4 regions of the Cryobacterium sp. TMT1-2-2 genome follow, and region 1 is predicted to be linked to each of the others. Evidence: riboswitches for the same ligand, from Rfam matches in the RefSeq annotation. Region 1 holds a riboswitch; each other region holds the start of a gene.
What was found. A riboswitch is a leader RNA that binds a small molecule or an ion and turns the genes downstream of it on or off. The one in region 1 is predicted to bind thiamine pyrophosphate.

Region 1 (3,199 bases):
GACGGCACCGATGCGGGTGAGCAGCTGCCGGGAGCGCCACCGGTGCGGCTCAGCCGGGATGCCAGCCGCCAGGCTGTCGCTCGCGCGCACCGTTCCGCCGGCCGGTTTCAACAGACCGGCCAGGGTCAGGGCGAGGGTGGACTTGCCGGCGCCGTTCGGCCCGGTCACGACGGTGGCCGTGCCGGCGTCGACGGAGAGGGTGATTCCGTCAGCGACGACGGATGCCGCGCGTCGGCCAAACGGAACACGCCCGACCGCGAGTCCCTCGGCCCGCAACAGGCTCTGAGGATTGCTGATCGGGTGCCGCACCGGAAACCGGGGTGGCAGGGCTGGCACCCAGACGCCGGCTTGAGCCAGTCGCTCGCCCTGGATGGCGAGAATCTCGCGCGTCGGCCCGTCGGCCAGCGCACCGCCGGTCGGGTCGAGCACGATGACGCGGTCGACGACGTCCTGCCAGACCTCAACGCGGTGTTCGATGACGACGAAGGTGGCCCCGGAATGGTCGAGGGAGCGCACGACGGCGTCACGCACCTCGATGACCCCGACCGGGTCGAGGTTCGCGGTCGGTTCGTCAAGCAGCAGCAGTCCGGGCTGCATGGCGAGCACACCGGCCAGGGCCAGGCGCTGTTTCTGGCCGCCACTCAGGCTCGACGTGGGATGGTCGAGCGGCAGGTTCAGACCGACCTCGGCAAGGGCACGCCGCACGCGCGGCCAGATCTCTGCCCGCGGAACAGCCAGGTTCTCGCAGCCGAACGCCACGTCGTCGCCGACCCGGGCGAGTACCACCTGGGAGTCCGGGTCCTGCAGCACGAGTCCGACCCGACCCCGGGCCGCGGCCGCGCGCCTGCCGTCAATGAGCAGGCTGCCCGTCTCGTCGCCGTCCTCGGCGTCGCCGAGCACTCCGGCCAACGCGTGCACCAGGGTGCTCTTGCCAGCGCCGCTGGCCCCGAGCAGCAAGACCCGTTCGCCGGGCTCGATCCGCAGGTCGAGCCTCGACACCGCTTGGTTGTGACGTCCGGCATGGCGCCAGCCCCAGCCTCGGGCTTCGATCTGCACGGGCCGAATCTGCGGGCCGGGAGCGGACGCGTGCGACCGAGGGGCTGGCATCCGCTTAACTGATCGCGGCGGGTGCGCGCGAACCTTCCCGGCCGGCGGCGAATCGGCTGAGCGCGCCGGTGCGGGCCAGGCCGCGCACGGCAAGCCAGGACAACAGCCCGGCGAGCACAGTGCCCGATACGACAGCGGATACGAAGTAGACGGCCTTGAAACCGATATCCAGTGCCGCATAGCTGACGGTCGTGTCGAGCAGCCCAACGGCCACGCCGGCGCCGGCGCCGGCGAGGAGGGCGACGCCGAGACGCCAGTTGGCGTACAAGAACAGGGCCAGCACGATCTCCGCGCCGAGGCCCTCGACGATGCCCCAGATGAGCGTGGAGAAGCCCCACTGGGTGCCGATCAGCATCGATACGACGGCCGCGATGACCTCGGTGTAGAGGGCCGCACCGGGCTTGCGAATGATGAGGCCGCCGAGCACTCCGGCAAACAACCAGCCGCCGGCCAACAGGCCTTCGAGGCCGGGCGTGAACGTGAGGATCGCGCTGAGCGGCGACCAGGCGAGGCCCCAGGCCCAGAAGATGACGCCGCTCGCCACGCCAATGACGCTCGCAACGACGATGTCGACGACGCGCCAGCGAAAGTTGCGCGGCTTTTTCGCCGTCGATGCGTCGCGGCTGGACTGATTGAATGATGTCGTTGTAGCGTGCACTGTTCGTGCCCTTTCCGTAGGTGAATACAGGGCACGGGATCGAGAAGCCTCCCTGCGCTGGCATGATCCAGATCAGGTTCGACGGTCGAAGCTTGGTCAGCTTCCTCTCAGCCCGGTGTACCGGACTCCCGTGATCGTGTTCAATTCTAGTGCCCCGCTTAGACTTGCGGCATGGGGACCACGAGATGAGCATCGGCATTCTGCTCGTGCTGGCAGCGCTATACCTCGTATTGATGCGCCGCTTCATTCTGCGCCGCCGTCGTATCGCTGCGGGCCTGCCGGTGAGCGGCCCGTGGCACTTTCCGGCTTGGCTGCGGCGTCGGCTGCCACGCTGGCTGCGCCGTCGGTTCACGGAGGGCGGGTTCGCGGGTCGGTTCGCGCGTCGGCCGCGCTGGCCGCGCCGCTCCCGCTCTGCGCGCAAGCCGCGCGGCACTCGCCCGGGCCCACCTTAGGGCCACGGGCCCAGTCTACAAACTGGGCCCGTGGACGGGGCCTGGGCCCCGTCCACGGGCAGCATCAGCCGGGGGCGGCTACTTCTTCAGGGCCCGGATCACCCGGGCCAGGGCGCGGCCGGCCACGAGCAGGAACGGCACGCCGACGGCGAGCAGCGCGATGACATTCGGCTCGAATCGGGCGGTACCGCCCGACTTCACGTAGGCGCCGATCGGCAGCGACACTCCGCCCCCGCCTCCGCCGGATCCGGCACCGCCCTCACCGGCGTCGCCGCCGCCGAAGCCGTAATAGGTGAGCGCAACGGGTACGAGGGTGACGCCGTCGATCTGCACGGGGTCACCGTAGGCCGATTTCACACCGGCGGAACGGAACGTTTCTGCGAGTTTTTCCGGAAGGCTGGTCATTCCAACAGGGTAGCCGACTCGTGCCTTATGGGCGAGGCTTGAAGAACGAAGCCGGACGCACGATTCCCGCCCCGAATCGCTCGGTCACGGAGTCGACCGCCAGCTCGGCGCCCCGCCAATCCTCGTCGGGATCCCACAGCCCCACCGATCCCGACGCCGTACCCAGCTGCTCGGCCCGCACCCCGATCAGGCGCACGCGGATGCCCGACGCGGCCAGTAGGTCGAACGCGGCCACGGCCTCCTCGTAGATGCGCCGCCCGACATTGCTGGGCTCGGCGAGGGTGCGCGAACGGGTGACCGTGCTGAAATCGGTGTAGCGCAGCTTGAGTGACACGCGCCTGGCCACCAGATCGCCCCTCCGCAGCCGTGCCGCAACGAGGTCACACTGCCGCAGCAACTCGCTGCGCAGTCGGTCAATGTCGGTCACGTCGTGCTCAAACGTGACCTCGTGGCCGACGCTCTTCTCCTCCCGCTCGAGCGTCACCGAGCGCGGGTCACGCCCCCAGGACAGCTCGAACAACTTGTGACCGGATGCCTCCCCCAGCGTCCTTTTCAGCACGTCCAGCGGCGCGTGCGC
Region 2 (3,199 bases), on a different contig from region 1:
AGGTAGCTGTCGGGCGCGAGCGAGTCGATGAAGCCGGGATACAGGTTCGAGGAGGCGAGCATGAGCTCGAGCAACGCCTCCTCCTGGTAGTGCAGTTCGCTGACCGCGGCGAGCATTCCGGCCGCAGCAAAAGTGGCACCACCGGCCGGATCCGGGTCGATGACGGCCACCGTGCGGCCGGACTGCGCTACAGCCCAGGCGATGCCGAGCCCGATCACGCCGCCGCCGATGACGGCTACGTCGACCGTACGCTGTGCGCGCCGCTCACTCATCGTGTGCACCGAGGCCGGGCCGAAGCCCTTTAGGGTTGGTCGCATGGACCCGATCACCGCCCGGCTGTATCTCTGCACCGATGCCCGTACGGAGCGCGGCGATTTCGCCGACTTCGTGACGGCCGCGTTCGCCGGCGGGGTCGACATCATCCAACTGCGGGACAAGACCATCGATGCCGCCGAGGAGCTCGACTATCTCGAGATTCTGCGTTCGGTCGCCGACCGACACGCCCGGCTCTGGGCGGTCAACGACCGCGCGGATATCGCCGTTCTCGCTGGAGCGCCGGTTTTTCATGTCGGCCAGACGGACCTGCCGCTGCCCGCCGCCCGCACGCTGCTCGGCGACGCGGCCCGCATCGGCTTGTCGACCCATACCACCGGACAAGTGGATGCCGCTCTCGTAACTGACCGTCTGGATTATTTTTGCGTCGGCCCGGTCTGGGCCACGCCCACCAAACCCGGTCGGGCAGCGGTCGGAACCGGTCTGTTGCGCTATGCGGCCGAGCAGAGCGCATCCGCTGGCAGCCTTCGCCCGTGGTTTGCGATCGGCGGGATCGACCTCGGCACCATCGACCAGGTGGTCGAAGCCGGCGCCACCCGGGTGGTCGTGGTGCGCGCGATCACCGACGCCGATGACCCGACGGATGCCGCCGAGCGGCTTCTCGCCAGCCTCCCGCCGCTCGGCTAGTCGCGCCCACGTCGTCGCCCCGTTCATCTCATGCCCGCAATCAGGGCAGAATTCGCACGGTCGAAAAGTCGATGAAAGTGGTGGATCGGCCCGTTTCCCTGCCCGACCTCGAGCTCGTCGGCGTGGGCCAGGGCGTCGTGGAGCCAGTCTTTCACTTCGGCCAGGGACTTCGCCCAGTTACCGGTTCTGGCCTGCACCGTGGCCATCGCCGAGGAGAGTGAGCATCCGGTGCCGTGGGTGTTTGTGGTGCGGATGCGCGGCAGGGCGACCTCGACCACGCACTGGGCAAGCAGCCCGTGGGTGTTGACCAGGGCATCTGGGCAGCTCGTTTCGTTGAGATGGCCGCCCTTGACCAGTACGGTAGCACCCGTGCTGTCCGACAATCGTTTGCCCTGCGCGAGGGCCTCCACCCAGTTGGCGGCCGGCGGCTCAGCGAGCAGAACGGCCAGCTCGGGAACGTTGGGCGTGACCAGGTCAACGTGGCAAATCAGGTCGCGCAGCGCCTGCTCGGCTGCCGGGTCGAGCAGGCGGTCGCCGCTCGTTGCCACCATCACCGGGTCGAGTACGACCAGCGGCGGACGGCACCGGAAGAGCCAGTCGCGCACCTCCGTGATCACATCGAGCTGCGCAAGCATGCCGATCTTCACGGCGTCGATGGTCACATCGTCACTGACAGCATTCAATTGCTCGCGCAGAAAATCGATCGGCGGGATGTGAACCGAACGCACGCCGCGCGTATTCTGCGCCACCAGCGCACTCACCACAGCCATGCCGTAGCCGCCGTTGGCCGCGATGCTCTTGAGGTCGGCCTGGATGCCGGCACCGCCGGTCGGATCGGTACCCGCGATACTGAGGACTCGGGGAATCTGCCGCAGGGCAGGCTGGGTTCGATCGATCATCCGTGACATTCCTTCGCTAGTACTAACTAGACAGGTTCAACGGGTATTGATCTCAGCACGCACAGTCTGTGCGGCACCCCGTGTCAAGACTCCAGCCTATACGCGCGCCGGCCGTCAGCACACAAGGGGTCGGGCGGTCGCAACCGCCCGCCCTGGTAACACGGATCTAGTGCACCGACTTGCGCTCGTAGAGCGCCCGTGACCAGCCGTAACTGGCGGCCACGATCACAAGGCACCACCCGATGGCGAACACGGGGTTCCAGCCGAGTGGGGTGCCGAGCAGCAGCCCGCGAGTTGTCTCGATGAACGGAGTGAAGGGCTGGTACTGTGCGAACCACTGCAGCCACACCGGCATCGAGTCGGTCGGCACGAAGCCGCTGCCGAAGAGCGGCAGCACGGTGAGAACGAGGGGCATATTGCTCGCCGTTCAGGAGTTTGTCGACCGCCGAAAACTGGCCGGTGCGGCCGATGACGGCGCGCACGCCGTCCTGGTCGCGCACGTCGAATGTTGATATTTTCCCATTAGGTACGGGCCCACACCGTAACGGCCTGCTCCGATGCCTCCGGAGCGCTCTCGCCGACGAGCTCATTGCGCACGTGGCCATCTTTCGACGACAGGTCGAGCCAGGCCGGCACGCCCGGCTTGACGCCGATGGTGACCTGGCCGAATCCGCTCTCGACCTGCACAAAACCGCATGAAACCTCCCGCAGCGGGATGCTCCCGTATACGGTCTTTGCCGAAACGGATGCCTGCGCTCGCGTGATTTCCAGGTCGCCGTAGGACAGTTTCGCGTCGAGGTCACCGCCGACTTCATCGATCTGCGCGCTGCCGTGGGGCGCTTAGAGTACGGCGTCGCCGGAGACCGTTCCGACCCGGATCTGGCCGTGGTCGGCGGTGATGTCGGCCGCACCCTCAATTGTGCGCACCGTGGCGTTGCCGTGTCCGGCACGCAGGGACAAGTCTCCGGTGGTATCGAGATCGACCGGACCCATCGAGGCTTTGAGGCGGGTGGCCCCGAGTCGGCCGACCGTTCGGACCCCGCCCACCGAGACCTCGGCGGTGAGCCGCGACCCGCTCGGCAGCAAGTCGCTCGGCCGCAGCGCGCGTATCTGCGCTGCCGTTGTCGGCGGCATCCGCTAGCTGGTGCTGCAGGTCGTTGACGTACTGTCCGAGTTCCATATCACCATGGTGATACCACGGCGGTTAGTCATAATAATGTCATGCTGGTCGGGGCTTCGGCCGACAGCTCGCGGAGCGCCGCCAGATGGCCGTCGATGGCCGCGCGGCCGCGCCGGGTGAGGGCCACGCTGGTGGTGCGGCGGGCATCCGCTCGTGCTGG
Region 3 (3,199 bases), on a different contig from region 1:
GTCGGGGTGCGCGGCTTTGATCGCGGTGACGGCGCGCAGGCCCTCGGCCTTGATCAGCGGGGTGCCGAGCTCGATGATGTCGACGTGCGGGGCGACCTGCGCGGCGAGCGCGAGCGCGGCGTCGGTGGTCAGTACGTCCATTGCTACCTGAAGCTTCATGGGGTTCTACTTTCAGTTGGGGTAAGCGGTCTGTGGTTTTCGGGACGGGGCCTGGGCCCTATCCGGTTTGTTACTCGAGGTTGGCGTGACGCGGCCAGAGCTCGGCGGCCGTCGCACCGCTTCGCTGCCAGAGCGTGTGGAATAGGGCGTCGCCCACCAGCAGCACGGACTGTTCGAACAGCCCGCCCGAGTACTGCGCCGACACCTGCCCGGCGTGGTCCTGCTTGGCGGCCGCGGGGATGACCACGGTCACCGCGGCGAGGTGCCCGAGGGGCGACTCCGGCGCCGTGGTCAGCGCGAGAATGTTCGCACCCACACCGTGAGCCGTCTCGGCGGCGCGCACGATGGCGCCCGTCGTTCCGGATCCGCTGGCCACCAGCAGCAGGTCGCCCTGCGCAATCGCCGGGCTGGTGACCTCGCCGACCACGTGCACGTCAAGGCCCAGGTGCATGAGCCGCATCGCGGTCATCTTCAATGCCAGCCCGGAACGGCCGGCTCCCAGCACGAACACCCGCGGTGCCACAGCGAGCAGACTCGCCGCGTCATCCAGCACCACAGAAGCGGATGCCGCCCGCAGCGCGTCCACGACGCGGCCATTCTCGGCGAAAATGAGACCGAGGGCATCCGCTGTGGTGGGGGTGGTTGTAGTTTCGGTCATGGGTCAATACTTCACTCTTTCGAGTGGGCGTGCGGCCCGCCAAACGAATGGTTTTACTACCCAAACGAATGGCTCCGGGCAGGCTCCACGGACGGTTCGGATAGGCTATCCGTATGACCTTCCTCGCCGATTCACCCGTGCAGACCGCGCGCAGCATGGCCGCCGAACGCTCCAAGCTCATCGCCGACCTCACGGACGCGCACGCGACCACGCTGGAATCCCTGCTCGCCGTGCTGCGCTCGAGCAGCACGAGTGACACCGCTGCCCGCCAGAAGGCCACCGAACTCGCCGCCGCGGCGATGGTCGCCCTGCGCGCGGTGAGCGACCTCGACCGGAGCCTCACCGAAGAACCTGTTGCCCGCGCCTTCGAACGTCTCAAAAATGACCTGCGTCCGCTGGTGCGCTTCGGCGACCTCGACGTGCAGTTCATCGAGCCGCCGGTCAACGGCCGCGCGCTGCCCGGCGAAGTCGCCCACGAGGCCAGGGCCATCGTGCGCGGCGCCGTGCTCGCCCTAGTCGAGCAGACCGGGGTCGCGCGGGTGCGCGTTCAGTGGGACTGCGACGGCAGCAACCTGCTGATTCGCATTCGCGACGACGGACCGGGCGACCTCGACGCCGAGGTTCCGAGCGTTCGCCAGCTGGCCGCCCGCGTCGTGGCGCTCAGCGGAACGCTGGGTGTCGAGGCGACCGCCGGCTGGGGGTCGGAGATGGCGGTGTCGCTGCCGCTCGACGCGCCCACGGCATCCGTTTCGGCGGCGGCAGCCTGGGGCCTCAGCCCGCGCGAGCGCGGCGTGCTCGAGCTTGTGGCGTCGGGCGCGCGCAACAAGGCGATTGCCGAGGCGCTGACCATCAGCGAGAACACCGTGAAGTTTCACGTGGCCAACCTGCTGCGCAAGGTCGGCGCCTCGACCCGCGCCGAACTCGCCTCCCTCGCCCGCTGAACGGATGCCCGGCGCGCCGCCAGCACGCCGGCCGCCGCGAGCATGGACAGGACTCACGCTAGGGTGAAGGAGTCAGAAGACACACAACCCACGGGAGCGCGCACCAGCGAGCTGAGAGGACGGCCAGGGCCGTCGACCGTTGAACCTGTCCGGGTAATGCCGGCGTAGGAAGTTCGAGAACATGCGCACACTTGACGAAATCTCCATGTCTGAAACCGTCACCACCGGCCCGATCCAGGGCAGCAGCAAACGCTACGAACCGGTGCCGGCCTGGCCAGGGCTCGAAATTCCGGTTCGCCGGGTGAACCTCAGCAACGGCGAACACTTCGACCTGTACGACACGTCCGGCCCATACACCGATGACACGGCCACGATCGACCTCGAGAAGGGGCTGCCGAAGACCCGGGCCGGGTGGGAGCATCCGCTGCCCATCGACGGCGCTGCGACCCAGCTGGTCTGGGCCCGGGCCGGCATCGTCACCCCGGAGATGGCCTACATCGCCGCCCGCGAGGGCGTCTCTGTCGAGCTCGTGCGCGACGAGGTAGCCCGCGGCCGCGCGGTCATTCCGGCCAACCGCATGCACCCCGAGAGCGAGCCGATGATCATCGGCAAGGCCTTCACCGTGAAGATCAACGCGAACATCGGCAACTCCGCCGTGACCTCGTCGATCGCCGAAGAGGTCGAAAAAATGGTCTGGGCCGCCCGCTGGGGCGCCGACACCCTGATGGACCTCTCCACCGGCAAGGACATCCACCTCACCCGCGAGTGGATCATGCGCAACTCGCCCATTCCGGTGGGCACCGTTCCGCTCTACCAGGCCGTCGAAAAAGTCAACGGCGACCCGGCCCTGCTCACCTGGGAGATCTACCGCGACACCGTGATCGAGCAGTGCGAGCAGGGCGTGGACTACATGACCGTGCACGCCGGAGTGCTGCTGCGCTACGTGCCGCTCACCGCCAATCGGGTGACCGGAATCGTCTCCCGCGGCGGCTCGATCATGGCCGCCTGGTGCCTCGCCCACCATCAGGAGAGCTTTCTCTACACCCATTTCGTGGAGCTGTGCGAGATTCTGCGCCGCTACGACGTGACCTTCTCGCTCGGCGACGGGCTGCGTCCCGGCTCCATCGCCGACGCCAACGACGAGGCCCAGTTCGCCGAGCTGCGCACCCTCGGCGAGCTCACCAAAGTCGCCAAATCCTACGGCGTGCAGGTGATGATCGAAGGCCCCGGCCACGTGCCGATGCATAAGATCGTCGAAAATGTGCGCCTCGAGGAGGAACTTTGCGAGGAAGCCCCGTTCTACACGCTCGGCCCGCTCGCCACCGACATCGCCCCGGCCTACGACCACATCACGAGCGCGATCGGCGCGGCCATCATCGCCCAGGCCGGCACCGCCATGCTCTGTTACGTCACCCCCAAGGAACACCTCGGCCTGCCGGGC
Region 4 (3,199 bases), on a different contig from region 1:
TAGGTACACAAGCTGGCGACGACGACAGCAATTGCGGTCGCAATGGCCGTTATCCAGGTCGGCACAAGATCATAAGGAACGCTGTCTCAGCGGAGATCCACGTGCTCACACGATAACCGGAGCGCACCGTGCTGGTGCGCCATCGATATTCAATTCCATGTGTCGAGGAGTGTATCCTGGCCCGCCGGGAGGCTGCTCGTCGCCACGTCACCCGCCCACCCGCCCGCCCGCGCGTCAGGATCCACGGTCAACCTCGCAGACTTCCGGCCGTCGCCGCCCCGGTCTCAGCATTAGCAAGTCGGTCACTCCCCCGGGGCTTTAGTACCTGCCGGACGAGGACCTACGCCGCGAACGGGGCCGGGCAGCTCCCAATTGCTCGATGGGCGACTGCGGCCGCCGCCAGGCGGCGCCGTGGTGGCCGCAACCCATAAGGAACGCATTGAAGTGGAGCTGGTGTGGGGCTGACCTGGCCGGCGCTGCCCTAGTTCATTACCAGGCCGCCGTCGACGACCAGGTTCTGCCCGGTGACCGACCGCGCCCAGGGGGAGGCAAAAAAGAGTACCGCATCCGCAAATTCGGCCGGGGTTGTCACTCTGCGTAGCGGGGTGGAGGCGGCGATGAAGTCGAACACGTCCTCGGGGGTAGCCGCGCTGGCATCCGTGGTGCGCAGCAGCCCGCCGGAGACCATGTTTACGGCGATGTTGTGCGGGCCGAGGTCTGAGGCGAGGGTGCGGGTCAGGGAGAGCAGGGCGGCCTTGGCGGCCGTGTAGTCGTGGTAGGGCACCACCGGGTTCTGAAACAGGTTGGTACCGATGTTGATGATGCGGCCAAACCCGACCTCGCGCATGCCTGCCAGCGCCTGCTGGGTTGTGTTCAGGGCACCGCGGACGCTGCCCGAAAATTGCGCCTGGAATTCGTCCCAACTGATGTCGGCAGCGCCGGAGCGGGCGTCGCCGTTGAAGCTGAAATCGACCAACGCGTTATTGACCACCGTTGTCACGCTGGAGCCGAAATGTGCCTGCGCCTGCGTGAGCATTGCCGCGACCTGGGCCGGGTCGGTGACGTCGGCCTGTACGGCAAGAGCGTGTTCAGGCCCATAGCCGGAAGCCAAGGTTTCCGCCGCTGCGGCGCTGTTGCGATAGTTGATGACCACCCGGGCGCCCAGAGCCGCGAAAGCGTGCACGATGCTTTTACCCAGGCCGCGTGCGCCGCCAGTGACCAGGACAATCTGTTCTGCTATTTGCATGATTTTCTTCACCTTGGGTAAGGCGAAAGGACGAGATCCGGCACCAAAGCAGTGCACGTAATTCTCCGTGACATCCCTTCGCTAGTTCGAACTAGATCAGGTTCAACGGGTGTCATCTCAGCCGGCCGTCATGCAGTCGGCACCCCGTGTCGCTGAAAACGAGTATACGCAACCGCCTGGTACCGGAAAATTCGCGTCCTGACAGTGAACGACGCTTTCTAGTCAGCGCTGATCTGGTGGCGGAAGCGATCGCGACGGCTGTGGAGGTTCCAGAGGTGCTCAGCGAGCACTGACGGGTCCTTCTCGGGATCGCCGGCGATGATGCGGCCGCCGATGATGAGCTGGGAGACCTGGATTCCTTCTTCTCCGAGGGCCTCGTTGAGCAGCTGTGCGTAGGCGGCCTGTCCAGCGAATGCGATTGACGTGCCGGTGACATTGCGGCCCGGGGTCACGGCGGATCCGCCGTTGACGAAGAGGATGGTGCCGCGGTTAGCGCCGAGGAAACGCATGCCGGGGAGGACCTGATGCACGGCGGCGACGGGTCCGTAGATGGAGAACTCGATTGGGCCAACGAGGTCGGCGGGAGTGGTCTCCAGAACCGGGCGCATGAAGTCCTTCTGCGGCAACGGGCTGTATTGCAGTACCTCGATCGGGCCGAGAGTTTCTGCGACCTGTTCGAGAGTGCGGGTGATGGAGGTCGGATCGCGCACGTCGGCGACGAAGCCGTGTGCTGAGATGCCCTCGGCCAGCAGTTCGGCGGCGAGGGCATCTACGCGTCCCTGGTGGCGGGCGATGAGCGCGACGGTGAAGCCTTCGGCCCCGAATCGCCGCGCGACGGCGGCCCCGAGTCCTGAGCCAGCTCCGATGATTGCGATAGTAGTCATAGCTGGTACAAGGGCCATGCTGTCCGAGAAATTCCGATACCCGCGCTGTGAGCTCCCGTGAGTGACGAGCCGTGGATTGGTAAGTCGCTCCGCTGCGTCCGGGCTTGGCCTGGCTGGTGGATACCGGGCCGGGAACGGGGCAGTTGGTGGTCAGCACCCAGCATTGACCGGATGCCGTGGACGCGACATCGAAGAGCGCCTGGTGGGTGAGGCCCAGTTTTTCACCGAGCACGAATGCTTCGCTGACGGCGATCATTGAGATGCCGAGGATCATGTTGTTGCAGATCTTTGCGGCTTGTCCGGCGCTCGGGTCGCCGCAGTGCACGATGCGCGCCCCCATCGTGGCAAGAATTGGTTCGGCGATCGCGAAGTCCGCCGCCGACGCCAGGCCGCGCGTCGAAGCAGTCCTCTCGCCGCTTGCAGCTCGGTCTCCATGTCGGCGAGGGTGAACAGTAGGGACTGTTGTTCGACGAGGAGCTAACCTTCTTCGGGCAGATAGAGACAGGATCGACAATCAGGTCCATGTAGTGCCAGAACTCGCGATGGTCGGCGTAAAACGATGTCGGGTGGGTAGACCGCGCTTACTGGTGCAGAGGAAGCCTGAACCCGAAAAATTATGTACTAGGTGATTCTCGCTGTGGCGGCCGACGCTCGCGACAACAAGTTATGGCCATCGTTGCGGTTCAGGATCAAGCAAACGCCCATCATGTACCCACCTGAATCGACCCGGAGCGATTTCTCGTTCAACCGGATGCTGTGTGAGCCTCTCCCCACCGTCTGACGCCGATGGGACGATACCACGCAGCGTTCCCGACCGCTCTCGCGAGCCCGGATCAGCCCGGGAACGCTGCGTCGTAGACCGCGCGAAGCTCGGCACTGTCGGCCCCGGTCACGCCGCATCCCGTGATCGTTCCATCGATTGCGCCGACGAGGTAGCTCTGGCCGACCTCGAAGGGCACGCCTGAGAAGTCGGAGGTCATCGTGTCGACCTGCGCCACCTCCACGCGGTCGGCGACGTCGCCGACAAAGCGCTCCGTGACCTCCAGAACAACGGTGTTGCCCTGGATCT

Region 2: it holds a riboswitch for thiamine pyrophosphate, as region 1 does, so the genes downstream of both, thiD (bifunctional hydroxymethylpyrimidine kinase/phosphomethylpyrimidine kinase) here and E3T35_RS08685 (ECF transporter S component) in region 1, are expected to answer to the same signal.
Region 3: it holds a riboswitch for thiamine pyrophosphate, as region 1 does, so the genes downstream of both, thiC (phosphomethylpyrimidine synthase ThiC) here and E3T35_RS08685 (ECF transporter S component) in region 1, are expected to answer to the same signal.
Region 4: it holds a riboswitch for thiamine pyrophosphate, as region 1 does, so the genes downstream of both, E3T35_RS07215 (3-oxoacyl-ACP reductase) here and E3T35_RS08685 (ECF transporter S component) in region 1, are expected to answer to the same signal.

What each region holds. Positions count from the first base shown of each region.
Region 1 covers NZ_SOGS01000013.1:110,934-114,132, reverse strand. The annotation lists gene E3T35_RS08690 (ABC transporter ATP-binding protein) at 1-1,107, opposite strand, end outside; gene E3T35_RS08685 (ECF transporter S component) at 1,112-1,765, opposite strand; TPP riboswitch at 1,798-1,907, opposite strand; gene E3T35_RS08680 (hypothetical protein) at 1,951-2,217, shown strand; gene E3T35_RS08675 (hypothetical protein) at 2,296-2,622, opposite strand; gene dinB (DNA polymerase IV) at 2,648-3,199, opposite strand, start outside.
Region 2 covers NZ_SOGS01000006.1:14,851-18,049, reverse strand. The annotation lists gene thiO (glycine oxidase ThiO) at 1-272, opposite strand, end outside; gene thiE (thiamine phosphate synthase) at 316-960, shown strand; partial or broken gene thiD (bifunctional hydroxymethylpyrimidine kinase/phosphomethylpyrimidine kinase) at 1,026-1,868, opposite strand; TPP riboswitch at 1,851-1,950, opposite strand; gene E3T35_RS04080 (ABC transporter permease) at 2,026-2,274, opposite strand; gene E3T35_RS19450 (hypothetical protein) at 2,382-2,546, opposite strand; gene E3T35_RS19445 (hypothetical protein) at 2,700-2,993, opposite strand; gene E3T35_RS04060 (transcriptional regulator) at 3,068-3,199, opposite strand, start outside.
Region 3 covers NZ_SOGS01000027.1:172,270-175,468, forward strand. The annotation lists gene hxlA (3-hexulose-6-phosphate synthase) at 1-159, opposite strand, end outside; gene hxlB (6-phospho-3-hexuloisomerase) at 230-817, opposite strand; gene E3T35_RS18715 (LuxR C-terminal-related transcriptional regulator) at 931-1,758, shown strand; TPP riboswitch at 1,838-1,946, shown strand; gene thiC (phosphomethylpyrimidine synthase ThiC) at 1,940-3,199, shown strand, end outside.
Region 4 covers NZ_SOGS01000009.1:21,119-24,317, reverse strand. The annotation lists gene E3T35_RS07215 (3-oxoacyl-ACP reductase) at 482-1,246, opposite strand; TPP riboswitch at 1,303-1,403, opposite strand; gene E3T35_RS07210 (SDR family NAD(P)-dependent oxidoreductase) at 1,465-2,130, opposite strand; partial or broken gene E3T35_RS19555 (NAD-binding protein) at 2,216-2,503, opposite strand; partial or broken gene E3T35_RS20180 (hypothetical protein) at 2,497-2,565, opposite strand; gene E3T35_RS07200 (hypothetical protein) at 2,964-3,199, opposite strand, start outside.